Regions from separate parts of the Shewanella sp. DNRA4 genome, predicted to be linked through region 2. Evidence: predicted binding sites of a transcription regulator. Region 2 holds the regulator's gene; the other holds the start of a gene.
The links. The regulator LexA, encoded in region 2, represses DNA repair genes until DNA is damaged. The targets are predictions, from matches to a motif close to TACTGTATNNNNATACAGTA.

Region 1 (15,810 bases), on a different contig from region 2:
GGCTCAGTCGTTGAACTGTCCAATAAACCTAAGCTGATACTGCCCTTTAACGCGCCTTGTAGTGGAGCAACGGCGACATCAATACCCGCAAGACTGGCGCTGACATCCACGGCACTGTTACGCCAAAAGACTTTAGGTTTTTGCACTAAGGGTTGGAACTGCTTATCAATAGCGATCTTAATCGCAAAGTCTTCGGTTTTACTCTGCCAGTTGACCGACTCCACGCTACCAATTTGCATTTTTTTATAGTAAATCGGAGATCCTTGACTAACATCGGCGCCATCAGCACTGATGAGAGTAAAGTATAAACGCTGTTGACGGACAAAGAATTGCTTAGCTTCATCCATTGAGCTAAAGAGTGGCAAACGCGCATTTGCCGCCAGCGGGGTATTACTGGTACCAGGGATCAGACTCACCGCGCCTTTAGTTAATGTCGCTAGATCGCGTGCTTTGACCGATACACCATCAAGAGACGCATCGACGTTCAACGCTGATTCGGGAACAAAATAGCTATCACTGCGGATTAAGCTGGCAAATTCAGGTTGCAGCTCGAGTAGATATTCAACGGCCGACAGATCTTTGGTTAATTTCACCTCGAGCACCTGACCGATAGGTAATTGCTTGTAACGCACTTCGGCACCAGCGGTTAAGCCCATGTTTTCGGCCGAGGTTATTGTTGCCTTAAGTTTTTTCGCTTGTAGCACATCAGGAGCTGAGGATTGCAAGGCAAAACTACTTGGCAGTGCCGAATTAGCATGGGTGCCGGGTAAAAAGTTAATCACGCTTCCTGTGAGTAAACGCTCGGGGTTTTTGATCCCAGAGAGCGAAATATCGGCGCCCTCAAGCCAAAACTGGCCGTCCCGAGTTAATAGGTTGGCGTATTCAGGCTCAAATTTTGCCACCGCAGTTACACCTGCAGCGGTGAGTTGCTTGCTTTGAACTGCACCAATGGTGATGCCGCGATATACAATGCGAGTGCCTTTATCAATAGCATTGCCATCACTCATGGTCAGACTGACTTCAATCCCGCCAAGAGCGCTGGTTTCTGAATCATAGAGGGCAAAACTGTCGCCATTTTGTGCCGCAGGCGCTTTTTCATCGGAACTGAAACTCACACCACCCGCAAGGATAGAAGCAAGGCTTTCAGTGTTAACTTTAATGCCCGCTAAACTAGCATCGACTTTAACGCCTGACACATTCCAAAAGTGAGAGTTTTTCTTCACTAAACGTGCATATTGCTCTTGGATAAAGGCGCTGATAATCACTCTAGCGTTGCCGTCTAAACGATAGCTGACCACGCTGCCCACAGGGATTTGACGGAAGAACACTGGCGAGCCCACATCTAATGAGCCGAGTTTATCGGCCGTCAGTTCAATCATTACCCCTTCGGAGCCAATTTGCATTGGTGGCGGTTGGCGTTCTGCCTCAAACAAGGTGGCGGCATTGCCTTTGCCTGGTTGGATTGCAATATAGTTGCCTGAAAACAGCGCATCCAGACCTTCAACGCCTGTGATGCTGGCCTTTGGGGTAACTAACCAGAAGAGGGTTTCTTTATTTAAGAAAGGCTTAGCGCGATAGTCCATCATCACCTTCACGTTAACGCCTTTAAGATCATCATCAATACCGATATCTTTTACCTTACCAACGGTTAAGCCTTGGTATTTGACTAAGGTTTTGCCCACGTCGATCCCAGTGGCACTGGGAAAGTGGATTTGAATTTCAATGCCCGATTCTTTGATGCTCTTAATACCCAGCCATGCGCCAAGCGCGAGCGCCACAATCGGGAGCAGCCAAATCGGCGAAAAGAGCTTTTTCTTCACAACTTTTGGCGATTCAATTTGTGTCATCTTGAGGTTCCAGTCGATCCCAGAGTAAACGAGTGTCTAAAACTTTTGCGGCAAGTTGCGTCAGTAAAATCACCAATGCAAATGCCGTGGCCGCGGGTGCAGGCTTTGCATCGAGTAATTGCCCCATATTCACCAGGGCAACGGTCAGCGAGATCACAAATAAATCGAGCATCGACCAGCGGCCAATCCACTCAATAACATGAAATCCCACCATAAGTTTTTGCTTCGAAATTGGCAGGTTGAAACTGATAGCACACAGATAAGTGGCTAAGCCGATAATCTTTACCCAAGGCACTAAAATACTGGCAATAAACACAATAATGGCGATGGGTAACATATCCGATTGGACTAAATGAACAATTCCGGAAAAGATCGTATCGTGACGTACCTTTCCCTGATTGGTGAGCACCGTAATGGGATAGAGGTTGGCTGGAACCAATAAAATGGCGGCAGTAATAAGCAGCGCCCAACTTTTTTGTAAGCTGTTGTAATCGCGGACCTGTAATTCTGACTCACAACGACTACAGTGGCTATCCTCACTGCTATTGAGTTGCCTACAAACGCGGCACAAACACAGGCCTAAATCCTTTCCTTGCTGCTTCATATCAGTGATGTTCCTGCATAAGAAGACCCCACATATGCTCAATATCGTATTCACGCTGTAAAAACAGGGTGACTAAAAAAAGCATGGTGAAGCAAAAGGTACCCATTCCAAAATAAATATCTGAAAAATCAGACAATTGAAATGATGAGACGAGGAAGCTAATCACATAAATCTCAAGCATCGTCAGCTGCGAAAGGAACCCCTGAAATGTGAGTAATTGTTTGAGACTATGGCGCCAAAATGGGCTTGCAAGCCCCCATTTTATAATCAAAATTTGCGCAAGAATCGATAGGATCAATAAACCTGGGCCAACCACTGCGGCAGCAAGTACGGCTAATCCCACCACCCAATAACCTTGTTCGAAGACGGCAAAAGCGCCTTGAAATACCGTTGTTGTGCGAATACTGCCCAGAAAATGGATTTCTAGTACAGGAAAAAAGTTAGCAGGAAAATAGAACACCAACGCGGTAATGCACAGTGCCAACATGCCATTTACTGAACAGTATGGAGTGTCATAAAGTGCGGTGTTGCAACGCGGACACAACGCTCTGACCCCAGTTGGGAGGGCTCGTTTCCGAATGGCCAAGTCGCAGGAACGACAGAGGATTACAGAGTTTTCTGCTGTATTGTCATGCATATAAAAATATTATATTAGCCCCAAAGCCACTGAGATTGAGCAAATAATCCGAAAACAACAAATTATAAGGTGAGATATCAAATTGATTGACCCATCTCCACAACATAAAGCGCAGTCATAATATCAGAATAATCAGAACACTTGCATCACTAGTTCACTTTATGTCATTCTGGTTACTGTATATAAAAACAGTGCGAGGGCGGTCATGGCAGTTATTACACAGTTTGTCGTGGTAAGAGAAGGGGTAGAAAAGATGACATTCACATCGAAAAAGGAGGCTGATGCCTACGATAAGATGCTCGACATCGCTGATAACCTCATTCCATTTATTCAGAAAGCGGAACTTGGGATTGATGAAAGTCTAACCGAACAGCTCGCATTCTATTTTGCTAACAATAAAGATGAGCTAACAAACTTGCTTAAAGGCGTGGTTCAAGTTAATAGTACGCCAACAAAACCAAACACAGCCAAAAAAGCGTCTAAGAAGGACGATGCTGCTGAATAATTTTTAGGAAGCATATGAAACCGCAATTTTATGAATCACTGAACCGTCAAGCGTTAGCGTTACTCGAAGGCGAAGATGATTTAGTGGCTGCCATGGCTAACTTTTCAGCCCTGCTTAATGACAACCTAACCGAACTAAACTGGGTAGGTTTTTACGTTATGCGCGGCGAACAGTTAGTATTAGGCCCATTCCAAGGTAAAGTGGCTTGTACCCGCATTCCGATGGGTAAAGGCGTGTGTGGCACTGCAGCACTGGCTAATCAAACTCAACGGGTTGCCGATGTGCATCAATTCGATGGACATATCGCCTGCGATGCGGCCAGTAATTCCGAAATTGTTATCCCTGTTCGCGCCAATGGTCAGGTGATTGCTGTACTGGATATTGATAGCCCTATTTTTGACCGCTTTGACGAAGAAGACCAAAAGGGCTTGGAATTATTGGTAAAAAGCTTCGAAAACTGCCTATTTGCTTAATTTGCGTACAATAACGCATAATTCATAGTCGCAATCGGTGGCGTGCGCCTTATAATAGCGCATGCCCTGATAAGGTTTGTTTGGGCATGGCCCGAATAAACCTGAGAGGTTTAGCCGTAAAAAATGGTTAACTGATATTTTTTAACTTTAGTTAACTCGGCGAGAATGTTAATTTGTACTTTGGCTCAATTGTGAGCTTAACCAAGATAAACGACACGTAAGAAGCTGATTTATATCACCTCGAATTCGATGTCCCTTTTTAACTGTGGAAGTAATGATGGAATCAACAGATAAGTTGACCGACACCAACGCAATTTTGGCGTATTTGTATGAAACATTTCCTTTGTGCTTTATTGCTGAAGGTGAAACTAAGCCATTAAAAATCGGATTGTTTCAAGATTTGGCTGAAAGGTTGGCTGATGATTCTAAAGTCAGTAAAACTCAATTGCGCGTGGCGTTAAGACGCTACACTAGCAGTTGGCGTTACCTCAAATCGGTAAAAGCTGGTGCCCAGCGTGTGGATCTTGATGGTCAACCTTGTGGCGAGCTAGAGCAAGAACATATCGATCATGCTCAAGCCATGTTGAAAGAAAGCCAAGAAAAAGCCAAAGCTAAGCGTGCTGCTCAAGCTGCCAAAGTGGCTCCGGCTGGCAAAGCTCCAGCGAAAAAGGCCCCTAAGAAAGTAGCTGTTCCTGCCCGCAAGACTGAGCGTCCTGCCAAAGTGGCTCCTAAGGCTGAACCTGCTGTTAACTTAGTCCAAGCGCAATTGACCGATTTAGCTAAGAAACAGCGTGTCAATGTTAAGTTAGGTATGACGCCAGTAGCCGGCGTGATCACTGACATTAACAAAGAAGACATTCATGTTCAGCTTGATAGCGGCTTAACGATAAAAGTGAAAGCAGAACATATTCTGCTGTAATCATTTAATCTAACGGAGTAACTTGTTGATGCGAAAACTCATTTTGGCTACATCCATCGCCACTGTTTTTGTCGGATTCTCGGCTTGGGCTGTGCCTCCTACGATTCAAATCAGCGAGTTACCCACTCTCAAGCAGGAAGCGCAGCATAAAGTGGCCAGTAAACGAGTGACAGATTTATACACTCGTTCGCATTACCATCGATTTGCGCTCGATGACGCGTTTTCTGCGCAGATTTTTGACCGCTATTTACAGCAACTTGATTACCGTCGCAATGTGCTGACCCAAGCCGATGTCGACAGTTTTAAGCCTTATATCAATCAGTTTGACGATATGCTGAGTTCAGGTGAACTCGACCCCGCCTACAAAATGTTTGATTTGGTTCAAAAACGTCGCTACGAAGGCTTTGTGTACGCGCTTTCTCTGCTCGATAAAGAAATGGATTTTACCGTTCCTGGTGATGCCTACGAGTACGATAGGGAAGATGTCGCTTGGCCAAAAGATCAAGCTGAAATCAATGAGCTTTGGCGTCAGCGAGTGAAATACGATGCGTTGAATCTCAAGCTTACTGGCAAAAAATGGCCTGAAATTGTTGAGATTCTGCAAAAACGTTATAACAACGCCATCAAACGTCTGACTCAGACCAATAGTGAAGATGTGTTCCAAGCGGTGATGAATGCATTTTCTCGCAGCATTGAGCCGCACACTAGCTATTTATCCCCCCGTAATGCTGAGCGTTTCCAAATGGAAATGAACTTGAGCCTAGAGGGGATTGGCGCGCAGTTACAGCTCGAAGATGATTACACTGTGATTAAGAGTTTAATCGCAGGTGGTCCTGCCGCTGGCAGTGAAAAACTGTCACCAGAAGATAAGATTGTTGGTGTTGGCCAAGAGGGCGGCGAGATCGTTGATGTTATCGGCTGGCGTTTAGACGATGTCGTTGAGCTCATCAAAGGTCCTAAGGGCAGTAAAGTCGTTTTGCAGATTTTACCGAAGAAAGGTGGCTCAAATGCTAAGCCGTTTAACGTCACTTTAGTACGTGACAAGATTCGCTTAGAAGACCGTGCCGCGACTTCTAAAATCATCGAACCTAAAGACGGTGAATACGCCAATCGTAAAGTCGGAGTTATCCAAATTCCTGGATTCTATATGAATTTATCCCAGGATGTGGAAAAGGAACTCGTTAAACTCAACGAAGCAAAAGTCGAAGGTGTCGTTATCGATTTACGTGGTAATGGCGGCGGTGCATTAACCGAAGCCGTGTTACTGACCGGACTCTTTATTGACATGGGCCCTGTGGTGCAAATCCGTGACGCCGATGGCCGTGTGTCAGCTCACCGCGATAACGATGGCAAGACTGCCTACGCAGGTCCGTTAACCGTGATGGTTGACCGTTACAGCGCATCAGCTTCTGAGATTTTTGCAGCAGCATTGCAGGACTATGATCGTGCGCTGATTGTTGGTGAATCCAGTTTCGGTAAAGGCACAGTGCAACAGCATAAGAGCCTAGGTCGCATCTACGATATGTACGAGAAACCTATTGGGCATGTGCAATACACCATTCAGAAGTTTTATCGCATTAACGGTGGTAGTACACAACTCAAAGGTGTGACACCGAATATTGCGTATCCAAGTGCGTTAGAGCCTGGTGAGTATGGTGAAGCTGAAGAGAAGAATGCTTTGCCTTGGGACAAAGTCCCGATGGCGCAATACGGTACGCTAAATGATATCACCCCTGAACTGGTGGCGAGTTTAGAGAAAAAGCACCTTGCCCGTATTCAAAACAGTGTTGAGTTTAACTATATCAATCAAGATATTGCTGACTTTAAAAAGCATCACAAAGAGAAAACAGTCTCCTTAGTGGAAAGTGAGCGTATTGCATCACGTGAAGCTGATGAGAAGAAAGTGCTCGATAGAACCAATGAGCGTCGCGTAGCCAATGGTTTAGCGCCAGTTAAATCTATGGAAGATATTAAAGATGATGTTGCTGCGCCAGATGCATTTTTAGATGAAACGGCTTATATCACTCTAGATATGGTGGATGCGAAAAAGCTAGCTAACGCTGGCACTAAATAGGCGGAAGTTACGTCTGTTTACCTTACCTTAAAACGCGCTTATGGCGCGTTTTTCTTATTTAAATCAGTGTTAAAGGGAACGAAATGACACAAGTTCAAGCAAAATACCTTAAAGACTACCAAGCTCCCCAGTTCACGATTGAATCCATCGACTTAGATGTTAATCTTAACGGTAAAAATACCGTTGTTAAGGCTATTAGCAAGGTTAAACGTAGCTCTTCCCACGCTAATCCTTTAGTGCTTGATGGTGAAGGATTAACCTTAGTCAGCGTGGCGATTGATGGTCAACAGGTAGCGTATCAAGTTGGTGAAGGGCAGTTGACAATCGAAACGACCCTAAATGAGTTTGAGCTGACCATCATCACCCAACTGGATCCTGAAGCCAACTCAAGCCTCGAAGGGCTTTATATGTCTGACGGTGCCTATTGCACCCAGTGTGAAGCTGAAGGCTTTAGACGTATCACTTACTTCCTCGACCGTCCTGACGTATTGGCTAAATATACTGTGCGTATTGAAGCCGACAAGCTGGCGTTCCCGTTCCTGCTCAGTAACGGCAACTTGATTGACAAAGGTGATCTCGATGGCGGACGCCATTATGTACGTTGGCAGGACCCTTTCCCCAAGCCGGCCTATCTTTTTGCCCTCGTGGCAGGTGATTTTGATCTGTTACAGGATGAGTTTATTACCCGCAGTCAGCGCAAAGTGGTGCTACAGGTTTTTGTTGATAAAGGGAATTTACATAAGGCGCACCATGCGATGACATCCCTTAAAAAGTCTATGGCTTGGGATGAGTCCCGTTTTGACCTTGAATACGATTTAGATATCTACATGATCGTTGCCGTCGACTTTTTCAATATGGGGGCGATGGAAAATAAAGGCTTAAATATCTTTAATACCAAATATGTCCTCGCCGATACTTTGACTGCGACTGATGAGGATTACCATGGTATTGAATCCGTTGTCGGCCATGAATATTTCCATAACTGGACGGGCAACCGTGTCACTTGCCGTGATTGGTTCCAATTAAGTCTCAAAGAAGGCTTAACGGTTTTTCGCGACCAAGAGTTTAGTTCGGATTTAGGTTCGCGCGCGGTAAATCGAATTCACGCCATTAAAGTCATCAAAAACCAGCAGTTCGCTGAAGACTCAGGCCCAATGGCACATCCAATTCGTCCAGAGTCCGTGATTGAGATGAATAACTTTTATACGGTGACAGTGTATAACAAGGGCGCCGAAGTTATTCGCATGATGCACACTTTGCTTGGTGAAGCCCGTTTCCAAGCGGGGATGAAGTTATACTTTAAACGCCACGATGGCCAAGCTGTGACCTGCGATGATTTTGTTGCGGCGATGGAAGATGCCAGTGGTATCGATTTAACCCAATTCCGCCTCTGGTATAGCCAAGCAGGTACGCCGGTAGTAACCGCAAGCGACAGTTTCGATGCTGCATCAGGGCGTTATCAGTTAACACTTAAACAGACTCTTACAGGCTGCACCTCGCCGCTGCATATTCCTTTTAGTCTGGAGCTGTTGGACGATAAGGGACTATCACTGGTCAACCAAGTGATCAGTTTTACTGACGCCGAACAAGTATTTACTTTTGAAGGACTCCGCCATAAACCTGTGGCGTCATTGCTGCAAGATTTCTCTGCGCCAGTTAAATTGCACTATCCCTTCGAAGTTGACCAACTTGTTCATTTGATGCGTTTTGCTTCGAGTGAAGTGGCGCGTTGGGAGGCATCCGTTACTCTCGTTAGCCAAGCAATTTGGCAAAATGTTGAACATTTACAGCAACATCAGACGATGACCTTAGATGAAAGAGTGAAGGATAGTTTTAAAGGGGCTTTACTCGATGAGAAACTCGATCAGGCATTAATGGCTGAGATTTTAGCGATTCCATCGGCTTCCGCTTTGATTGAGCAAACTGATACTGTTGACCTTGATGCGTTAGCGCTCGCGCGTGAATTTGTGCTCACCGAGCTTGCTGCTTACTGCGAAGATGAATTAACGGCACTTTATCGCTCATTGGTTAATTTGGATTGCACTAAAGCCCGCGCCCTTAAAAACCAATGTCTAAATTGGCTTAGCCGAGTTAGCAATGATGCCGAAACCTTTGTGGTAGAGCAGTTTGCTAAGGCTTGTAATATGACGGATTCGCTCGGCGCATTAACGGCAGCCAATGTTGGCTCTTTAACTTGCCGTGACCAGTTAATGGCTCAATTTGAGACGCGCTGGCGTGATACGCCGCTAGTGATGGATAAATGGTTTATGTTACAGGCGACTCATGATAGCGATGATGTGATTGATACATTACGTCAATTACAACAACACGCGAGTTTTAGCATGAGTAATCCCAATCGGGTACGTTCGCTTATTGGTAGTTTTGCCGCTGGGAATATTTATCAATTCCACCGCGCCGATGGCAGAGGTTATGAGTTTTTAACTGAGTGCCTTATTAACTTAAATCAGCTTAACCCACAAGTTGCCGCCAGAATGGTGACACCGCTGATCCAATTCAGTAAATTCGATGAAACACGTCAGCGTAAGATTAAGGCCTGTTTAACGCGTTTATTAGACTTACCTGGACTCTCTAAGGATTTATTCGAAAAAGTGTCCAAAGCGTTAGCGAAGCCGTCATTAACCTGAGCTCGAGATAAGCAGAGCCGCTGAATAGGCTCTTTTCGAGCCTCTCTGCGTTGCTCTGTCTCACCATCGCTCGCTATGGCATACGACAGAGCGCCTTGATATGCGCACAAATCTGCGCATTCAGCCAGATAATAGATTTTTCGTTTCAAAATAATCATTTATAGCATTGATTTAGTTTATTAAATTTAGGTTTTTCGACACTCGTTACCCCGAGTTCAGGTTAATTAGAGGAGGAGGGCAGCATTTTGCTGCCCTTATCAATATGGAATTGTATTTTAAGTTAACCCTTAGCTATCAAGATTTTTTACCTTACTATCAAGGGCTGGCCGATAAAGTTGAAGTGCGTGAACGTCAAGGGCGGATCCTTTGGATTAGCGGGCGACATTTTAGGCGTTTTTTAACTGAAAATGGTATTCATGGGCAGTTTAAACTCGTGCTCGATGATAAAGGTCAATTTGTGTCATTGGAGCGGTTATAGAAACAAATTGTTGATTTTACCTTAGAGTAATTACTTTAAACGGTCGACTAATTACAATTAATAAAATATGATAATTTCTTTGTGATTATGTTAATGAAATTTATGAGTTTTTACCTTGTTTTGCTTCAGCATTCCAATCTTCTGCTTTACTAATTTAAATCCCATCTTTGTACTCGATGACATAAATGTGTCTACGTGCTTAATTCTTTAGAAAATTTTCTCTAACTGTGCCTTGCTCATAGGGATTAATTGCTGTAACAATGATGTTACCTGTGAGCTAACAAGATGTTGGTTGTAATTCCTAAAACAAAGAATCCAGCAGGGTACGGAGAGCTAAAATGAAAATTGTTAAAAAAAGTTTTAACAAGTCGGCGCTTGCTTTGGGGGTGGCGTCGGCATTGAGTTTGTTGATGATATCGAATGTTAATGCGGTTGCGTTCGATTGGGGGGAGGTACAAGGCACGTTTGACTCAACGTGGACCGCGGGTGCCAGTTGGCGTGTCGGTGAGCGCGATTGGGATGGACAAATTGGTAAAGTTAACCAGCCACAATTTGATTGGTCGAATTATACTGCGTTTGGCAATACTAAATACACATCTGCTGAGATTTGGGCACAGCCAGGTTCCTATTCAAGCAATAACGATTTAAGTAATTTGCTTTATTCTCAGGGTGATACTACTTCTGAGATCGTTAAAGGATTACATGAGCTGTCCCTGAAGTATGAGAACTATGGTCTGTTTGCTCGTGGCATGTATTTTTACGATCGTAAATTAAACGATGGTAACTATGACTTCAATGATCCGATAACAGGCAAAGAATTCGATCCTTGTGAGGATAATCGTGCTTCAGAAGTGCAATGTAAGGACATCCGTCTGTTAGATGCCTTTGTTTATGCGAATTTTGATTTAAATGACGGTGCCAACCCACTCTCTATCCGTTTAGGTAACCAAGTGGTTTCTTGGGGGGAAAGTACTCTTATCGCCCATGGTATTGGTGAGATTAACCCTGTTGATTTGAACATCCTTAATGCTCCCGGTGCAGAACTGAAAGAAGCCTTTAGACCTCAGGGGATGGTGTGGGCTTCTCTTGGGATCACAGAAAACTTATCGGTAGAAGCTTTCTATCAATATGATTGGGAACCTATTTGGGTGCCAACACCCGGTTCAATTTTTGCGACTAACGATTTTGCCGGCTTTGGTGGTTACAATCAAAACGCACAGTTAGGTTTTAACGCCAACCCTGATATCAACTTAGACTTTGTGATGCAGGAATATCAACGTCTAGCAGGGATGATTGCCAGTGGTCAGACAATTCCAACGCAACAGCTCGTCGCGATGGCATTAGCTTATCCAACTAAAGTCACTTTAGTGCAAGATGAACAAGAGCCAAGTAATGATGGCCAATATGGTGTCAAATTGGGGTATTACGCGCCTGAATTGGGTGATACCGAGTTTGGTTTCTATTTTATGAACTACCATAGCCGCCGTCCGCTGATCAGCGGTACAGCCGCCGATTTTAGCACCGGTGCTCTGTTATCTGACTTAGCGGTTCTGGGGCAAAATGCGGGTGATATCAACCGCGAATTACTGCTCAGTTTAAAGAGTTTCTCTAAAGCGCAAATTGTGTACCCTGAAGACATCAAGCTTTATGGCTTCAGTTTTAACACTTCACTAGGCGATACTTCAGTTGGTGCTGAAATTGCCCACCGTCAAGATGAACCGCTGCAAATTGATGACGTAGAATTACTGTTTGCAGGCATGCCTCAGCAGTTAGCAAATGCCGGTATTCGCCCCGATTTCGACGGTATTTCACAAATTGATGGAGTAAAGCCTGGTGATACCGTTGACGGCTTTATCCGCTTAGATACGACTCAGGCACAAGTCACTTTCACTCACCTATTTGGTCCTACATTGGGCCTAGATAACCTGACGATGTTAGCTGAAGTTGGCGGGGTGTGGATCCATGATATGCCTGGGTTTGATGAATTGCGCTTAAATGGTCCGGGAACGGCGCGTTCTGGCGGTAATCCTGATATGCCAGGCATTATTCAAGCGTTGCATAACGGCCCTGAAACTAACCCATTCCCAACCGATTTCGCATGGGGATATCGCCTTGTAGCTAAAGCTGAGTTCAACAACTTGTTTGCGGGTGTGAACATGTCTCCACGGATGATTTTCTCGCACGATGTTGATGGTATTACACCAGATCCTATGTTCCTCTTCACTGAGGGACGCAAGTCAGTCGCTTTGGGTCTGAACTTTGAATACCAAAACCGTTGGGGGGCCGATCTGTCCTACAACAACTTCTTTGGTGGTGTAGGTACAACCAACGCGATGGCAGATCGTGATTATATTTCATTCAATATCAAGTATTCGATCTAAAGGACTATAACAATGAAGAAACTGTCGATATTGGCAAGTGCGGTCATTATGGCACTTGTAGCACCAGCAGCGATGGCTAAAGTATCCGAAGTCGAGGCCGCAAAACTGGGTAACGAATTAACCCCATTAGGTGCTGAAAAGGCTGGAAATGCTGATGGTTCTATCCCCGCATGGGATGGTGGTATTACTAAGCCAGTAGCGGGTTACACTAAGGGGATGCATCATCCTGATCCTTTCCCTGAAGATAAGATTGAATTTACCATTACCAATGCAAACAAAGCGCAATATAAAGATTTTTTGACCCCAGGTCAGATGAAATTATTTGAGCTTTACCCTGATACTTACAAGATGAATGTGTACAAGACTCGTCGTAGTGCTTCCGTACCGCAATTTGTCTACGATGCGACCAAAGCCAATGCGACCCGTGCCGAATTGGTGGCGCAAGGTAATGGTATTTCGGGTGCATCGATTGGTATTCCATTCCCTATTCCGGCTAACGGTTTAGAAGCGATTTGGAACCATATTCTACGCTTCCGTGGTGTGGATGTTGAAACCTCACGTAGCCAAGCGGCACCGACAGCTGATGGTAGTTTCACCTTAGTGGAAACTGCCGAGGAAATCCGTTTCGAGTATTCTCGTCCTGAGATTACTTTAGATCAGTTAAAAGCGAGCAACACCTTGTTTTATTTTAAACAAGTAGTGACTCAACCTGCACGTTTAGCGGGTACTGCGCTGCTAGTTAAAGAAACCATGGATCAAGAAGCTTTACCGCGCCAAGCATGGACCTATAACACAGGTCAGCGCCGCGTGCGTAAGGCACCCAACGTTGCGTTTGATACTCCGGGTACCGTATCCGATGGTCTGCGCACCACTGACGATTTCGACATGTTCAACGGCTCACCCGTGCGCTACAACTGGGAGCTTGTGGGCAAGAAAGAAATCTATATTCCTTACAACGACTACAAATTGCATTCAGATAAGCTGAAATATGATCAGATTTTAAAACCCGGTCATATCAATCCTGAGTTCGTCCGTTGGGAAAAACACCGCGTGTGGGAAGTTAAGGCGACACTGAAAGACGGTATGCGCCATATCTATAAAACCCGCGTGATGTATCTTGATGAAGACTCTTGGCAGGTATCGATTGCCGATCTGTATGACAACCGTAATGAACTTTATCGTGTGGCGGTTGCTCATGGTTTGAACTATTACGAAGTACCTACCCAGTGGGATACCTTAGAAGTGTTCCATGATTTGCAGTCCCGTCGTTACTTAGCTATGGGCTTAGACAACCAGAGCGGTATGTATAATTTCGATGCCAAACTGAGTGAAGCGAACTTCACCCCAGATGCGCTGCGTCGCGAAGGTATTCGTTAATCAGCCACGGTAAAAGGGGCGCTAAGCGCCCCTCATTAGTTTAAGGAAGTTTGTATGTCGTTTCGCATCCTTCAATGTGTCGCTGCGATAAGTGTTGGTTGTTTATTTTCTTCCCCGTTGTTTTCTGCTGTGCCAGAGCGTTTTCCACAAATCCAGCCGTTGGCCGCATCTTCTTTAGTGCTCGATATTGCACACGCTGGGCAGCATTTGGTTGCCGTGGGTGAGCGTGGTCATGTGTTAGTGTTAAATGACAAATGGCAACAAGTTCCGACGCCAACTTCGGTCCAGTTAACAAAGGTTTTCTTTTTAACTGAAAAACTCGGTTGGGCTGTCGGTCACGATGCCACCATTTTGCACACTCAAGATGGCGGCCAAACTTGGTCGTTACAAATGCAGTCGACTGAAATTGAAAAGCCTTTCCTTGATGTGTTGTTTTTAAATGAACAAGAGGGCATAGCGATTGGTGCTTACGGGCTTTTTTATCGCACCCGTGATGGTGGCGCAAATTGGGCTGAGGAATTCCATGAAGAGTTACTGGCAGAAGAAGATGTGTCCTATTTAGCTGAGTTAAAAAATAGCGACCAAGACGCTTATCTGACCGAACGCGCTTCATTATTGCCACATTTTAATCGGATGATTGAGCTTAATGATGGCCGCTTATTATTAGTCGGAGAGCTTGGTTTAGTGGCGGTGTCGGCTGATAAAGGCCAAACCTTTACCCGCACAGGGTTTGATTACGATGGCTCTATGTTCAATGCTATCCAATTGCAGGATTCAGTCTACGTAATGGGGCTTAGGGGGCATGTGTTTAAGGCGGATTTGAGTCTTGGCCAATGGGATGAGATTGAGATGCCGGTTAAATCATCCATCAACGGCGCCATGGTTAGCTCGGACACTAGCCTTTATCTAGTCGGAAATGCTGGCGTGGTTATCCAGTTAAATAAGGATGACAGTTCGAGTATTGTCACTCGTCGCCAAGGGGAAAACTTAGTTTCAATTGCCAAAGATAACCAAGGGAATGTGTGGTTATCGGGTAGCCAAGGGCTACTCACTCTGAAGCCATAAATTATAAAACAACAATAACAGGGCCGATAAGATGTTAGAAAAACTGGTCAACGGATTTGAGTCATTTTTATTCCGCAACCGCGCTTGGGTGGTGAGCATTTTTATTCTGCTGACGTTTTTTTTGGGCTACCAGGCAAGCCAATTAAAAATGGATGCGGCATTCATTAAAAATATTCCGCTCAATCATAGCTATATGCAAACCTACCTCAAACACCAAAAAGATTTTGGTGGCGCCAATAGCATTATGGTGGCGGTGGAAGACACCAGCGGCAATATTTTTAACCCTAACTTTTTTGATACCCTTAAAAACGTTCACGATCAGCTATTTTTTATTCCCGGTGTTGACCGCTCGCAGGTGAAGTCCTTGTTTTCACCTTCGACTCGTTTTACTGAGGTTGTCGAAGATGGTTTTGCTGGCGGCCCTGTGATCCCCGCCGATTTTACGACCACTGAAGCGGGTTTGAATACGGTGCGCGATAACATCGAAAAAGCAGGCATTGTAGGACGTTTGATTGCCAATGATTACAGTGCGGCTATGGTGTCGGCCCAGTTGATGGACTTTGATCCACAAACGGGTAAATCCTTAGATACCATCGCCTTTGCCGCTCAGTTGGAGAAGGAGCTTCGCGGTAAGTATGAAACCGATAAGGTGAAAATCCATATCATTGGTTTTGCCAAGATGGCGGGGGACGTGGCCGATGGCGCCAAAGGCGTATTGCTGTTTTTTGTGATAGCCATTTTAGTTACGGCTGTAATGGTCTATCTGTTTTCTAAATCGATTATTCTGACAATATTCCCTCTCGTC
Region 2 (15,810 bases):
ATAGCGGCGTTCATTGGCGCTAAATTGGGTGATGTAGTTGTGGGCATTGGGTAATACCGCTTTCAGCCCATTTTGTAGGCCCGCATATTCAGGATCCCAAAAAGTATACTCTTCGCCATCACCCTCACTGATCCCAATAACTTTTTTCTTTAATTCTGAATAGATGAGATCGCCTTCGACATCGGTATTTTCGTTGGCGTACACCAGCTCCTTGGTGAGCTTAGGATCGGTTAAATTCACCTTAAAGATAGCTTCAAATCCTTGGTGATAGGCGCGTACGTACAGAATATTCGGGTCGGCATCAAACCCCAGTGGCCAGACACTCTCTTCAGAGAAAGCTTTAAAGCTCCAAAGCAAGCGAGACTCTGCTTTTTGTTCGGGCTGTTCGTAGATGCGGTATTCAGTATCATCGTTATAGATGGAAATTCGGACCTTGTGCTGCCTGTCGGTAACCCAGCCGATGATATTACGCTTAGCATTTTGAATGTAGGAGGACTTTCCCTGTGACAGATTGACTTTGAGTACGCTGTCTTCCCCTACATTTTGGCCCATGCCATCAAGGGATAGCAGAATATGTTCCGAGTCATCTGGCATCAGATCGATAATTTGCCCTTGATGTTGGGGGATCCAACTGAGTCGATCGATAACACTAGGAGCAAGTACACTCGAAGTCTTTCGAGTGGTTAAATCGTACTTAACTAGGCGGGTTTCGGTTGTTGGTGTTCCATAACGATTTGCTGGAAACTGAGCTTTTATTAACAATGTAGTATTGTTTGCCCACCTTAACGACAGCATTACAAATTTTTGGTTATCAGTATGAACTGCAACGCCTTTTTCACCCGTTTCTAAATCGAGAATGCTGACAACGGTTCCCTTGAGTTTAGGTTGTTCGACACGAACAATGGAGGCAATTTTTTTACCATCGGGTGACAATTGCACAGAGCTGACATCGGGAATACTAGCAAAAGCCTCGACGGGAAGTTGTGGTACCGTTTGGGCAAGCAGTGGCAGGCTTAGCCACAGGAGCAGTAGAGGTAAAATCCTTTTCATTTTATATCACATTTATATTACAAAAGTTGTGCGTATATTAATCGGTCAAACCTAAGTAAGCTACTGTCTTTACTGAGTTAACTAACAATAAATGTCTTACTAAAGCGATAATGTGCAGCAAGGGTCAGGCTACGCATTAACATAAAGGCCGTCATGGCCGCCCACAGAGCATGGTTAGCCTGCTCAGAAGGCAATAGCGATTGTAGTAAATACCATGTCGGAAAGAAGGCACCAAATGTCGCAATAATCATGCTATTACGCATCACTTTACCCTGCGCCGCACCGATATAAACACCATCGAATAGGTAAGAGCTAAAAGACCAAAGCGGTAGCAATACCAACCAAATCAGATAAGTCTGTGCTGTGGTTCTGACCTTATCAATACTGGTCAACAGTTCGATAATATGGCTTCCCCAAAGGCTAAAGATCAGTGTAAACCCAACTGCTGTGATGGCAGACCAACACCAAGCCAGCACCACGGCTTCATGCAATTGCTGCGCACGCTTTTGACCATAGGCTTTGCCCACTTCGGCCTCGGCATAATAGGCGATGCCATCGAGGGCGTAGGAGATTAATAGCAGTAAATTTAATAACACTGCATTGGCTGCGACGGTATTGTCCCCAAGGCCTGCACCGTGAAAGGTCATAAAGGCGAAGGCAGCTTGCAGGCATAGACTGCGGATAAAAATATTGCTATTGAGTTTGAGCAGTTTGCCGTAACCGGCAAACGTCAGATGGACACGCAATTGGTCAAATTTAAATTGAGACGACAGCTTAAGCTGTTGTAATACCATGTAGAGAGCAACGCTAAAGGCGGTGATATCGGCGCATACTGAGGCGAGTGCTGCGCCTTTTACACCCCAGCCGAATCCTAATACAAACAGCACATCGAGGATAATATTGGCTAAGTTGGCGAGGATAAGCTGCCACATCGCCGCCTTGGGTTGTTGCCGGCCAAGGAGCCAGCCCAGCATGACTAAATTTAGCAGGGCGAATGGCGTCGACCAAACGCGAACCTGAAAATATTCTCGGCAATAACGCTCCACTTCCACACTCGCCTCGGAGAAGCTGAGCGCTAAACTGAGAAGCGGGACTTGTAGCAGGATTACCGCGATGCCAAGCCCTGTCGCCAGCATGGCGCCTTGAACCAACAGTTTTAATTGGGCATTAATATCATTTGCACCATAGGCCTGTGCGACTAAGCCGGTGGTTGCCATCCGTAAAAAGCCTAATAACCAAATGATTAATGTGATAATCGTTGACCCGAGTGCAACACCCCCTAAATAATAGGCGTCACTCAAATGGCCGATGACAGCCGTATCTACCAATCCCAATAGCGGAACCGTGATATTGGAGAGGATCATCGGCAGTGCAAGCGCGAACAGTTGGCGATTCTTGGTGCCATTAAATAGCAGCGTGAGTGCGGTGGATTTTGCAGTAGTCATTGATATTAGAGGTGTTCACATTATGGTTAAACGTGCGTTATTGGCACTCTTCGGACTGATGACTTTTTCAGCCAATGCCGTGGTCATTTTACAGTACCACCATGTGTCACAAACCACACCGGCGGCAACGAGCGTCACGCCAGCACAATTTCGTGAGCAAATGCAGTTTCTGGCGGACGATGGTTTTAAGGTGGTGTCGTTATCGCAGGTGGTTGAGGCGATAAAAAATAAACAAGATTTGCCCGCCAAAACGGTCGCGATCACCTTCGACGATGGTTATCGCAGCATTGCGACCACAGCGCATCCTATCCTAAAGGAATTTGGTTATCCCTACACCTTATTTGTGGCAATTGAGCCGATTAAACAAAAGTTTACCGAGATGATGACTTGGGAAGAATTAATTCAGCTCTCCAAGGAAGGGGCCGCTATTGCTAACCATAGTTGGGCCCATGAACATCTGATCCGCCGTTTAGACAACGAATCCCAATCACAATGGCTAGCGCGAATTAAGGCCAATATTCTGGACACCGAAAACGCGATTCGTGAGGCGACTGGGCAGAATTTTAAAATGCTGGCCTATCCCTATGGCGAATACAATCAAGCAGTTCAAGACATGCTGACCGAAAACGGTTTTGTTGCCTTTGGCCAACAGTCAGGGGCAGCGGGGCCTTATTCGCCACTCACGGCGCTGCCGCGCTTCCCTGTAGCGGGGCAATATGCGGATCTAAAGAGCCTAAAAGCCAAGTTATACAGCCTCAATATGCCAGTGCTTGAGCAAACGCCTAGCGATCCTGAGCTGAAGGGCGGACATTGGCGCCCTGAGCTTAAGGTTAAGCTGGATATGAGCGATATTTCGGCCAAGCAAGTGATGTGTTATATCCAAGGGCAAGGCGCTAAAACACCTACTTGGTTAAGTGAAAACGAGTTTAGTATTCAAGCCGATTTAGCCCTGCCGGCGGGTCGCTCGCGCTACAATTGCACGGCACCAAGCAAGACGCGCAACGGCTATTACTGGTTTTCGCAGGCATGGGTGAGACCCAAAGACGACGGTTCTTGGGTCAAAGAATAGTCTCATCTGCGATGGCTATTTAGGTTTATAGCTGTTGACGATTTTATCGAAGTCGCTGATCAAGGCTTGGTTGAGTACTTGAGGGGCTTTACCTAAGGCTGCCGTGGGTTTAAACACTGCTACCCGCGTGCCTTGAGGGGAAACCAGCACATAGCCCGCACTATGATCGACCTGATAATTTTCTCCTTCACCTACCATAGCATAGGTGAGTCCTAGGCTGCGGGTGAGGGGGAATATTTGGGTTTGCTCACCCGTCACCGCCTTAAACTCAGGATTAAAGAAATTCACATAGGTGAGGAGTTTATTTGGGGTATCCCGCTTCGGATCCACGGATAAAAACACGATTTGAATGGGCGCAATTTTTTTCAGCTCAGGATAGGCGGCGGCGAGCTTGTTTAAGGTGGTCGGACAAACATCGGGGCAATAGGTAAAGCCGATAAAGAATAGGCTCCATTGATCCTTCAAATTGGCATTAGTAAAGGGTTTCTGCTGTTGATCGACAAGCTCAAAGGGCGCTAGCTCGAAGGCCTCTGGAAACAAAAAACCGCTCTCTAACTCAACGGGCTTAGGTGGATTGAACTTCACTGCAAATAGTCCGCCCAATCCTATTAGTAGAATCGCTATCACTAAGATCTTGTTGGAGATTCTTGCTTGCATATTTTGTCCTTTGATCATGCTCGCCCCATCGCTCGTTGCACATTAAGCCCAAAGATAGTGGTCGAGCAGTAATGCCATGAATAACAACATTAAATGATAAATCGAAAAACGAAACACCTGCATCGCCAGCCCTTCGCAATCCTGATACTTTAACTGCCACGCTTTATAAATAAATCCCGTGCTGAGCAAGCTTGAGCACACAAAGTAGAGCGGTCCACTCATCCCGACTAACACAGGCAATAGACAAGCTATCGCCAGCAAAATCGTATAGAGCAAGATACAGGTCTTAGTAAATTCTACCCCATGGGTTACGGGCAGCATGGGAATATCCACTTTGGCATATTCTGCGCGTCTGTGAATCGCCAGCACCCAAAAATGCGGCGGCGTCCACAGGAATATGATGATCACTAGCAATAGCGCATGACCATGGAATTGATTCGTCACCGCTGTCCAACCCAACAAGGGTGGCATCGCGCCCGCTAAACCGCCAATTACAATATTTTGCGGGGTGGCCCGTTTTAAATAGGTGGTATAAACCAAGGCGTAACCAATCAAGCTGGCAAAGGTGAGCCAAGCGGTGAGCGGGTTAGTAAAAACATAGAGGATCACAAAACCTAGGCTGCCTAAGAGTGCCGCGAACAACAACGCCCTCGTCGCCGAGACCTGTCCTTTGGGGAGTGGGCGATTGTAAGTGCGGGCCATCATGCCGTCGATTCGCCTATCTATCAGGTGGTTTAAGGCTGCGGCTGACCCCGCCATCATGGCGATACCTAAAAGTCCTGCGACCAAAGGTTGTACGGGTAATATCGTTGGCATGGCCAAGCACATGCCGACTAAGACGGTGAGCAGCATTAAAGCCACTACCTTAGGTTTGGTCATCTCGAAATAGGCACGCCAAGCCACATTAACACTAGGGTGACTACTGATTGAGAGCGGTTTTGCCATGGTTAAACCCTCGATGTTGAAGATGGCTTATGCCAAAGAAAATAGTTAATTGCGACTAGGGCGAGTAGCAATAATGCCGCGCCGCCATTGTGGGAAACGGCAATCCCTAGTGGTAAATGCATCACCACGTTTGAAATCCCTAAACTGACTTGCAGTATCACTAAGGCGACCAACAACAGGCTTAGGGCCTTGAGCTGAGTGCTGAAAAATAATTGATAGGCGAGCAACAACAATAGGCTGGCGGTAATGATGGCGCCAATGCGGTGGGCGATATGAATGGTCATGCGGGCATGGTAATCCAATACGCCAAATTCAAAGCTTGGGTGTTGCCCTTGGAAAGGGGAAAACGCATCGGCAATAGCGAGGTTGTCCATCCAATTACCTTCACAAATCGGTAAAGCTGTGCAGGCGAGGGCCGCATAGTTGGAGGAGGTCCAAGCGCCGAGCATGATTTGGCCGATAAGCACCAGCAGACTCAACAGCGCCAGTTTCGGCAAGTGTTTACTCTGGCCAATGAATTTAAGGCTCGTGCCAATCCGCGAACCATGGGAGCCATTAAATCCTGCATCCGCAACACGCTGACTGTGAATATCAGCGGTTTCGAAAATTCGCTTGGGTCGTGTTCGCAGATACAGCAATAGCAAGAGCGAGAGTAAACTAAAGCCGCCAATTAAATGGGACATCACGACAATCGGCATTAGTTTCATCGTTACAGTCCACATCCCCAACGCTGCCTGAAATATGATGAGTAACACTATGGCCAAAGGTAGTTTTTTGGGAGCTTCGGATGTTTTTAGGCAGAGAATAAAAACCAGTAAGACGAGGATGCCCAAGGCGCCCGCAATATACCTGTGGATCATCTCGAGCCAAGCTTTTTCGGGATGGATATCGTGGTCGGGAAATAGGGTTTGGGCATGGGAGATCTCATGGTCGTGGGTGGGCACTTTGATATGGCCGTAGCACCCTGGCCAATCTGGGCAGCCAAGTCCAGCGTCCGAGAGCCGAGTGTAAGCTCCCATTAAAATCACTAACAGGGTAAAGACTATGGTGACGCGGAGGAGCCAAGTCAGTTGCATTAGTCTACCCTCGATAGTTTCAATAACTTACGGAGATCCGCGACCAAGGCCTTACCCTGAGCTAAATGTGCCGCCTTGCCTTGCACTTGGGGGTAACGCAGCACGAGTGCGCCGAGTGGATCGACAATAATCAGCTGTTGTTGGTCAAGCCATTGGCTGAGGCTTTGGCTGGCGGGCTGAGTGTTAAAGTTAAAGCTGCTTAATGCGTTTAAGTCACTGTCTGGATTCACCAGAATAAGCGGTTCGACACGAGCCTGATCTGGCCCTAAGGCGGTATGACTCTGACGCAGGATATACAAGCGTTCGCGGCAAGCTTCATCGCACTTTGCGGGCAATAAATACAGCAGTTGCCATTCCTTAGGCTGAGGATTGTTAAGGCCAAGACTGGTATAACTGGTTTCTGGGCTGATGAGCTCACCGTGGTTGGTGGAGCCGCCTTGATACCAATGCATGCTCAGCACTAACTTAGCGATGACCACAGGCGCGATAAAGGCTAGTAGCAATAACCCCAATGCGCGGTATTTGGCTGTTTGTTGGGAGTCCATATTTGCTCCTCTTATTGTTCCTAATGCTTTGTTTTATTGTTTTTTATTAACATCTTGCTGGTATCTGTTACTCGGTCTTAGTCGCTTCCTTATCGGCTTGATGCCGGTGTCGTGATTTTTTGAGGTATTTCATTGTTTGCCAACCCATCAGCCCCACAAACACAGTTGCCATGGCAAACCATTGCAATGCATAACCCCAATGTTTTTGGGCCGAGAGGGGGAAAGGCTGCCAAGGATGAGGCAAGGTCTGCGCTGGTTGTAATTGGGGTAAGGCATCGGGTTGTAACACCGCGGGCAGGATAGGATGTTCTAACATTTGTGCCATCTCGGGTAGATTAAGATTTTGAAACCGAATCCGTTCGCCTTGTTCCGTGGTGAAGGGTTCTGCCAATAAGTGATGGCTCAAGGGATTAATCTGTTTTTGATAGAGGCGGCCTGTAAGAACCAGTTCACCGACTATGGGGCTGACTTCGGGCAAGGCATCTCGGTGGGATTTAGCGGCAATAAAGCCAAGTTCGAGTAACAGCCAAGGTTGCTCGCGATTATTTGTCTGATTCTCTGACGTTATTTGCAGTAATTGAAAGGCGAGATAGCCCACTTGCCCTTGATAGACCTGATTTTCGAGCAACCAGATTTGTGGATTCGCGGGTTTTGCTTGAACTTGTAAGCGGTAGCCCGTGACGCTGCCTTTAGCCAATTCAGCGATGAGCTGTTCAGGATTGAGTGTGGCAGCGGATTGTCTCGCCTCCATTTGTGCTAACAGTTCGGTTTTTTCAACTGCCCTATCCATTTGCCACAAACCCAGCTTGACCAAAACCACGAATACCACCACAGTCAATATTAGTAGTAACGACACTCCCCTATGCAACCAAATATATCTTGGTAACCAAATCAATTTGGCCAGAAAAACATAAGGATAGCGTATGAACATCCCGCTCATTTTTAAGTGTGTTTTAGTACTGCTGTTGCTGTTTATCATTTTTAACCTAGGCAGAGCCTTAATTATTATGGTTAAAGGTGACGACCAAACCGCTGAACACCCGGTGCCAATGAGCCGCTATTTGGGCCGTAGGGTGATTTTTTCTGTACTGGTTATCCTGCTCTTGCTGGTGGCTTTAGGGACTGGACTGCTTGGTCTCAATCCCACGCCTTAAGTTTTCAACTTATTGTTTTAATGAATATTTAAAGCACATAAACAAAGATAAACAGGCAGAGCCAAACCACATCGACAAAGTGCCAGTACCAACTGCCTGCTTGGAAGGCAAAATGCTTATCCGCACTAAAGTGGCCTTTTAACACTCTGAAAAACAAGACTAATAGAAAGATAGTGCCCAAGGTTACATGCATGCCGTGGAAACCCGTCAGCAGGAAAAAGGTGTTGCCATACACGCCCGAGGTGAGCGTTAGCCCCATCTCATGGTAGGCATGGCTATATTCCTCCGCCTGCAAAGCAAGGAAGCTAATTCCCAGTAAAATCGTGAGCCCTAGCCAGAGGGTGATGGCCGAACGCTTACCCTTTTCTAAGCTGATATGGGCAAAATGCAGCGTGACTGAGGAAGTCAGCAGCACAATGGTGTTGATTAGCGGTAGCCCATTCCATGGCATGGCTTCGGTTTTGGTGCCATCGGGTGTGGTGACGAGTGGCCAAACGGCCTCGAAGTGTGGCCACAGGACTTCGTGAGTCATGGCATTGTTGGACGCGCCGCCGAGCCAAGGCACTGCGATCATGCGGGCGTAAAATAAGGCGCCGAAAAAGGCGGCAAAGAACATCACCTCGGAGAAGATAAACCAGCTCATGCCTTGGCGAAACGATCTATCCATCTGATGGGAATAGAGGCCCGTCATCGATTCTTGGATTACAGTTCTAAACCAGCCAACCAGCATAAACAGGATGACGGCTATGCCTGCCAGTAGAATATAGCCGCCACCCGAAGCGCCAGATTTGAGTTGATGTACAAAATGTCCTGCCCCAAAGGCGATTAAAAACAAGCCGATAGCACCAACAATCGGCCAAGCACTCTGGGCGGGGACGTAGTAAGTCTCATGTTTAGTGGTCATTTTGCAGCTCCTTGCTCTATGGCAGACGCTAACTGCTTGTCGGTAATGTCGTAGAGGGTGTAAGAGAGGGTTAAGGTGTGGATAGACTCGGGTAATTGAGGATCCACGAAGAAGATCAACGGCAGCTCGGCTCGACTTGCGGCGGCTAAGTGTTGTTGGTTAAAACAAAAACATTCGGTTTTATTGAAATAAGCCGCGCCTTGGCCGGGCGAAATTGAAGGAATCGCCTGGCCCACAATTGCTCTATTCGAGATGTTTTGCGCCAAAAATGCCGTGTGGATGAGTTCTCCCGGATGCACTTCGAGCCGTTTCGTTTGTGGCTCAAATTTCCACGGCATGCCCGTCTGTACCTGCGAGATAAACTCCACCGTTACCACCCGGTTCTTATCTACAGTAATCGCTTGATAACTGCTGGCAGTATTAGAGGTTTTGCCATTAATGCCCAGTTTTTCGCACAGCACATCGTAGAGCGGCACTAAGGCGAACCCAAAGCCAAACATCGCAAGGCAGCCCAGCACCAACAGGCTAATGAGCTCACGGTTGGACTTGATGTTTTGCTGATGGGGTTGGCCTTGCATGTTATTTCACCTCGGGTGGCGTGGTGAAAGAGTGATAGGGCGCTGGGCTTGGTAGGGTCCACTCTAAGCCTTCGCTGCCTTCCCAAGGTTTGGCGGGCGCCTTTTCACCGCCCCGAATGCACTTAATTACCAGCACGAGGAAGATCAGCTGTGATAGGCCAAAGGCAAAACCCCCAATCGACACGATTTGATTTACATCGGCAAATTGAATCGAGTAATCGGGAATTCGCCTTGGCATACCCGCAAGACCTAAGAAATGCATCGGGAAAAATAACACATTGACCGAAATCACCGAACACCAAAAATGCCACTGGCCTAGCTTTTCGCTGTACATATACCCGGTCCATTTTGGTAGCCAGTAATAGGCCGCTGCCATGATGGAGAAAATCGCACCCGTGACCAACACGTAGTGGAAGTGAGCCACCACAAAGTAAGTATCGTGGTATTGGAAGTCGGCTGGCGTGATGGCGAGCATCAGGCCAGAGAAGCCGCCAATAGTGAACAGAATAATAAAGGCCACCGCGAACAGCATTGGGGTTTCAAAACTCAGTGAGCCGCGCCACATGGTCGCTACCCAGTTAAACACTTTTACCCCTGTCGGCACGGCAATCAGCATAGTGCAGTACATAAAAAACAGCTCGGCAAACACAGGCATACCGGTGGTGAACATATGGTGCGCCCACACGAGGAAGGACAAAATCGCAATACTCGCCGTGGCATACACCATGGATGCATAGCCGAATAATGGTTTACGGCTGAAAGCAGGAACTATGGCAGAGATAATGCCGAAGGAAGGCAAAATCATGATGTAGACTTCGGGGTGACCGAAGAACCAGAAGATATGCTGGAACATCACAGGATCGCCGCCGCCTGCCGCCTCGAAGAAGCTAGTACCGAAAAACTTATCGGTTAACACCATAGTGACGGCGCCAGCGAGTACGGGCATAACGGCGATCAGCAAGAAGGCGGTAATCAGCCAGGTCCATACGAACAGTGGTAACTTCATCCACGTCATGCCGGGAGCGCGCAGGTTGACTATGGTTACGATCACGTTGATGGCACCCATGATCGAACTTATCCCCATGATATGGATCGAGAATACAAATAATGCTGTGCTGTCAGGGCTATAGGTGGTCGAGAGTGGTGCGTAGAAGGTCCAACCAAAGTTAGGGCCGCCGCCTTCCATAAACAATGAACTCAACAATATTGCAAAGGCGAAGGGCAGGATCCAAAAACTCCAGTTGTTCATACGTGGAAGCGCCATATCAGGCGCACCAATCATCATCGGGATTAACCAGTTAGCTAGTCCGGTAAAGGCTGGCATCACTGCGCCGAATACCATGATTAGCCCATGCACTGTGGTCATCTGGTTGAAGAAGTTAGGCTCAACGAGTTGTAATCCGGGCTGAAAGAGTTCGGCGCGGATCACCATGGCCATCGCACCACCAGTTAAAAACATAATGAAACTAAACCATAGGTACAGGGTGCCAATGTCCTTGTGGTTGGTGGTGAGTAACCAGCGCATGATGCCTTTAGGTGCACCGTGATGGTGTTCATCATGGGCGGCAATTTGATCTTGAGTCAGTGTGCTCATCTTAATCCCCTACTGTCCATGGCGTGCAATATCAGCGGGTTGCACTGTATTGCCGGTATTGTTGCCCCACGCATTGCGCTCATAGGTAATGATGGCGGCAAGCTGTTGTGGCGTGAGTTGTGTGCCAAATGCCTGCATCGCCGTGCCCGGTTTACCGTGCATCACTATATCGATGTGATTGGCGACCGGGCCTGTTGCAATAACGCTACCAGCAAGGGCGGGGAAGGCGGGAGGCATACCAGCACCCGTTAGCTGGTGGCAGGCGGCGCAAATCGTGGCATAGGTTTTTTCCCCTTCGGCCATCAGTTCATCATGGCTAAGCGTGGGAAGACTCGCGGGGTCGACACTGGCGGCGGGCTCTGTCGCCGCTTTGGGCGCATCGGTGGTTGAGGGGGGCTGAGTCGTTGCTACTGGTTCGCTATTGGTGCCACCGGATTTATGGGCATCAACGTCTTTGGCTTGCACCGCATCCCCCGTGTTATTGCCCCACGCATTACGCTCATAGGTAATCACGGCGGCAATTTCTTGGGGCGATAATTGTTTACTGAAGGCTTGCATGGCCGTACCCGTTTTACCATTGAGCACGATTTCAAGATGACCGCTCAGCGGCCCAGTAGCTATGGGGCTGCCTTTGAGATGAGGGAATACGCCTTTGAGACCTTCGCCATTAGGTTGATGGCAGGCTGCGCAGTGACCAAGGTAAACTTGCTCACCCTGAGTCATCAGCTCTTCTTTACTCAGTGTTTGCGATAAGGCGGCTTGTGCGGCTTGCGCTGCGGCATTGGCAGCTTGTTTTTGTTCTGCAACCCAAGCATCGAACTCGGCTTCGGGCAGTGCCTGAACCACTATCGGCATAAATCCATGATCTTTACCGCAAAGCTCGGCACATTGGCCACGGTAAATGCCGGGTTTATCGATACGGGTCCACGCCTCGTTGATAAACCCTGGGTTAGCATCTTTTTTCACTGCAAAATCTGGTACCCACCATGAATGGATAACATCTTCAGAAGTCATCAGAAAGCGGATTTTTCTATTTACAGGCAGGACAAGGGGCTTATCGACCTCAAGTAAGTAGTGCTCTCCCTTGGCCTCACTACCTTCGATTTGAGGTCTTGGTGTGGCGAGGATACTGTAAAACTCAATATCTTGATCGAAATAGCTGTAATGCCACTTCCATTGCGATCCTGTGACTTTTACCGTGAGATCGGCATTGCTGGGGTCTTCCATGGCAATCAGAGTTTTAGTTGCCGGAATCGCCATTAAGATCAGAATGATAAAGGGAATTATCGTCCAAGCGATTTCAACTTTTGTACTCTCATGGAAGTGTGACGCGACCGCGCCCTTGGATTTTCTGTGGTTGATCATGGCATAAATCATCACGCCAAAAACCACTAAGCCTATCGCGCAGCAGATATACAGAATCGTCATGTGCAGGTGGTATACCTTGCCACTGATTTCTGTTACGCCAGGCGTCATATTGAACCGCATGTCTGCTGCGGCCAACGGTGGGGCGAATAGCACCACGAGTAAACAATACAACCATTGCTTCACAAGACTTCTCCTCTGCTAATTGCAAATAGCAACTACAAAGAAGAGCAACACAGTAAGTCTCAACTCTATGCAAACTCTTCAGTTCCCAAAAAAGTGTTTCTGACTTCAACGTGCGTTGGCGGCTTACTTATGATCAAGTATTGTTACTGCTGGTATTAGCCACACTGGCACATACTGCTGAATAAACCCATTATTCTCAATTTTTGTGGGCGAGCGATATTCGAAAATAACGCGATATTTCTGCCTAAACAGGCCATATATCATGTGCGCCTAAATCAAACATACTTGCTGTTTAAAAATTGATCAAGATCACTTCTTTTTCTAATTGTCTGAAAAATTGCCAAAAAAAAGCCTCACATTCACAGGTGAGGCGGCTTTCAAGGCTAAATACGGTATGAAAAATTTTTAATGAACAGAGCTGAAAAATGCGGGTTGAGTAAATTTAGTCGATTGGGTGAGATTGGTGCTAGAAGGTTGGTCATTCGTTGAACCTTCAAGCACGATACCCATTGCACGTGCGCTCTTTGCTACAATTTGTAGGCGACGATTATCGCGAGTATCTAGGGCGTTAATCCAAGTAATCACTGCGCTAGATGTGCCACTGGTTAAGGCTTTTTCCATCGCCCAAAGGGTTTCGACCTCATCTTTTGCGTGAACCAATAGTACGCGATCCATACGCACACCTGCGTTTGCTAATAGCTGCTTGTAGCCAATACTAGGTGGGTTGATGAGCACTATCCATCTTCCCTGTTGGCTCAGTTGGGCAAGTTGTTTGCTCAGCTGTGTCAGCTCTTGGCGCCCTTGGCTCTGAGTTGGCATAGTGACTATTGATGTATGCTGCCAGTCGGTCTCTGTATCTCGAACCGTATCGAGCCATAAACCGGGGTGACGCGGGGCATTACCTAATAGTTTGTTCATAGCCAATCTCCATTGCGGATCACCCCTACGGCGAGCCCTTCAATTGTTAGACTTTGGAAACTCAAATCGACTTTAATCGGTGAATAGTCTTCATTCTCGGCATGTAGGTAGACTAAATTACCTTTTTTTTCAAAGCGTTTTACGGTTACATCATCATCAACGCGAGCAACAACAACTTGTCCATTGCGCGCTTGTTGTACTTTATGAACGGCAAGCAGGTCACCCTCAAGGATGCCGATATTCTTCATACTGTCGCCTTTTACGCGCAGCAGGAAATCGGCAGCAGGGTGGAACATGCTGGGGTCGACTTGGTAATACTGTTCGACATGCTCTTGGGCGAGAATAGGTTCACCCGCTGCCACTTGGCCGATAAGTGGCAAGCCTGTTTCGCGGTTATCTTCTTCCTCTACAGGGAGACGGATCCCGCGGGAAGTACCAGGCATGATCTCGATGCAGCCTTTTTTCGCCAATGCCTTAAGGTGTTCTTCTGCGGCATTTGCACTTTTAAAACCCAAACGGGTGGCAATTTCGGCCCGAGTGGGTGGCATGCCAGTCTCGGCAATATTACGTTTAATCAGCTCTAAAATTTCGGCTTGGCGTGGCGTCAACGGTCTCATGGTCTTTCCTGTTTTTCTATACAGTTACTGTTAGTATATACAGTATTATTGGTAGTGCAAGTATTAACCACTTTTAACTTGGTCAGCTAGATCTGCAAATAACCGTAATCGTCATCTATGGGGTGAATGCCACTTGCACGGTAGCAATAAATGGCGTTGCCTAAAGTGCGTTACTAAGTCATTAAAATCAGCAGCTGAATCCTGCATCTTTAGGTTGTTTGGGTATATTCTCTATAATCTGGTATTCTATGGGGCTAATGAACGTACTTACATTGCATAAGAATAATGCCTAAACAAGACTCTCTTTGGTTGAAATCATTACGTTGGATCCAAAAGCACTTAGTGCACACTATTGTTGTGCCACAGGATCCCTTTGCCGATCTGAATCTGGATGCCTCCAGACCGCTTGCTTATGTAATGAAAACAGAATCCCTGAGTGATATTGCTGCGTTAAGCGAGATCACCACGAAACTTGGTTTGCCAAGCCCTTACGAGCCGCTGGTGGTGAATGGCGTTGTGGCGCCACGGGTGGTATGCCTTGAAGGTCGTAAGCCCTTATTTGGTGAACGCGCCAGCAATGAGCCATTCCTCGAATGTTTTATGCGTTTGTTGGCCGTCCATAAGGAAAAGCCAGAGTTAGATATACAGCTGGTGCCTGTGAGTCTGTATTGGGGTCGTACTCCGGGTAAAGAAGACGACACCATGAAGGCGGCAGTGCTTGAGCGCGAGAATCCTACTTGGTTACGTAAGTGCTTGATGATCCTATTTTTGGGCCGTCACAACTTTGTGCAATTTTCTAATGCGGTATCGCTGCGTTACATGGCCGACGAACATGGTACCGATATGGGCATTGCCCATAAATTGGCTCGAGTAGCGAGAGTGCATTTCCGTCGCCAACGTAAGGTGATGACGGGGCCTGTGTTGCCTAATCGTCAGGCGTTATTCCATTCCTTGCTGAAATCTGAATCCTTACGTAAGGCGATTCAGGAAGAAGCCGCGAGCAAGAAGATTTCTGAAACCCAAGCGCGTGAAACGGCAATTGAATATCTTGATGAAATTGCGGCGAATTATTCCGATAGTCTCGTACGTATTGCTGAGCGCTTTTTAACGTGGTTATGGAACAAGCTCTACAGCGGTATTAACATCAAAGGTGCCGAGCATATTCGGCAGTTACACCACGATGGTCATGAGATTGTGTATGTGCCCTGCCATCGCAGCCATATGGATTACCTGCTGTTATCTTACATTCTGTATTACCAAGGTATGGTGCCACCGCATATTGCTGCGGGTATCAACCTAAACTTCTGGCCTGCGGGGCCGCTGTTCCGCCGTGGCGGGGCTTTCTTTATTCGCCGTAGTTTTAACGGCAACAAACTTTATACGGCCGTGTTCCGTGAGTACCTCGATCAGCTGTTTGCTAAGGGATATTCGGTTGAGTATTTCTCTGAAGGTGGCCGTTCTCGTACCGGTCGTCTATTGGCGCCTAAAACGGGCATGATCGCTATGACGATCAACAGTGTGCTGCGTGGTATCGAACGCCCAGTCACCTTAGTGCCTGTGTATTTAGGCTACGATCACGTGATGGAAGTGGCGACCTATCACAAAGAGCTAAGCGGTAAGAAAAAACAGAAAGAATCTGTATGGCAAGTCTTTGGTGCTATTCGTAAATTAGGTAATTTTGGCCAAGGTTATGTCAACTTTGGTGAG

Region 1: a site for LexA is predicted at 3,263-3,282, ahead of HG547_RS14130 (YebG family protein). Genes of this name have one in related genera too.

The regions. Positions count from the first base shown of each region.
Region 1 is NZ_JABAIP010000012.1:67,999-83,808, reverse strand. Features, by position in the region: gene HG547_RS14145 (MlaD family protein) at 1-1,847, opposite strand, end outside; gene HG547_RS14140 (paraquat-inducible protein A) at 1,834-2,451, opposite strand; gene HG547_RS14135 (paraquat-inducible protein A) at 2,453-3,088, opposite strand; gene HG547_RS14130 (YebG family protein) at 3,294-3,593, shown strand; gene HG547_RS14125 (GAF domain-containing protein) at 3,608-4,066, shown strand; gene proQ (RNA chaperone ProQ) at 4,344-4,985, shown strand; gene prc (carboxy terminal-processing peptidase) at 5,014-7,059, shown strand; gene pepN (aminopeptidase N) at 7,143-9,704, shown strand; gene HG547_RS14105 (DUF2835 domain-containing protein) at 9,967-10,182, shown strand; gene HG547_RS14100 (DUF1302 domain-containing protein) at 10,521-12,563, shown strand; gene HG547_RS14095 (DUF1329 domain-containing protein) at 12,576-13,940, shown strand; gene HG547_RS14090 (YCF48-related protein) at 13,995-15,005, shown strand; gene HG547_RS14085 (MMPL family transporter) at 15,037-15,810, shown strand, end outside.
Region 2 is NZ_JABAIP010000004.1:115,123-130,932, reverse strand. Features, by position in the region: gene HG547_RS05755 (S9 family peptidase) at 1-1,050, opposite strand, end outside; gene HG547_RS05750 (MATE family efflux transporter) at 1,128-2,495, opposite strand; gene HG547_RS05745 (polysaccharide deacetylase family protein) at 2,518-3,564, shown strand; gene HG547_RS05740 (SCO family protein) at 3,580-4,209, opposite strand; gene cyoE (heme o synthase) at 4,264-5,166, opposite strand; gene HG547_RS05730 (COX15/CtaA family protein) at 5,169-6,242, opposite strand; gene HG547_RS05725 (hypothetical protein) at 6,242-6,787, opposite strand; gene HG547_RS05720 (SURF1 family protein) at 6,855-7,766, opposite strand; gene HG547_RS05715 (DUF2909 family protein) at 7,711-7,941, shown strand; gene HG547_RS05710 (cytochrome c oxidase subunit 3) at 7,970-8,845, opposite strand; gene HG547_RS05705 (cytochrome c oxidase assembly protein) at 8,842-9,423, opposite strand; gene ctaD (cytochrome c oxidase subunit I) at 9,425-11,017, opposite strand; gene coxB (cytochrome c oxidase subunit II) at 11,027-12,568, opposite strand; gene HG547_RS05690 (SulA-like leucine-rich domain-containing protein) at 12,974-13,486, opposite strand; gene lexA (transcriptional repressor LexA) at 13,483-14,103, opposite strand; gene plsB (glycerol-3-phosphate 1-O-acyltransferase PlsB) at 14,389-15,810, shown strand, end outside.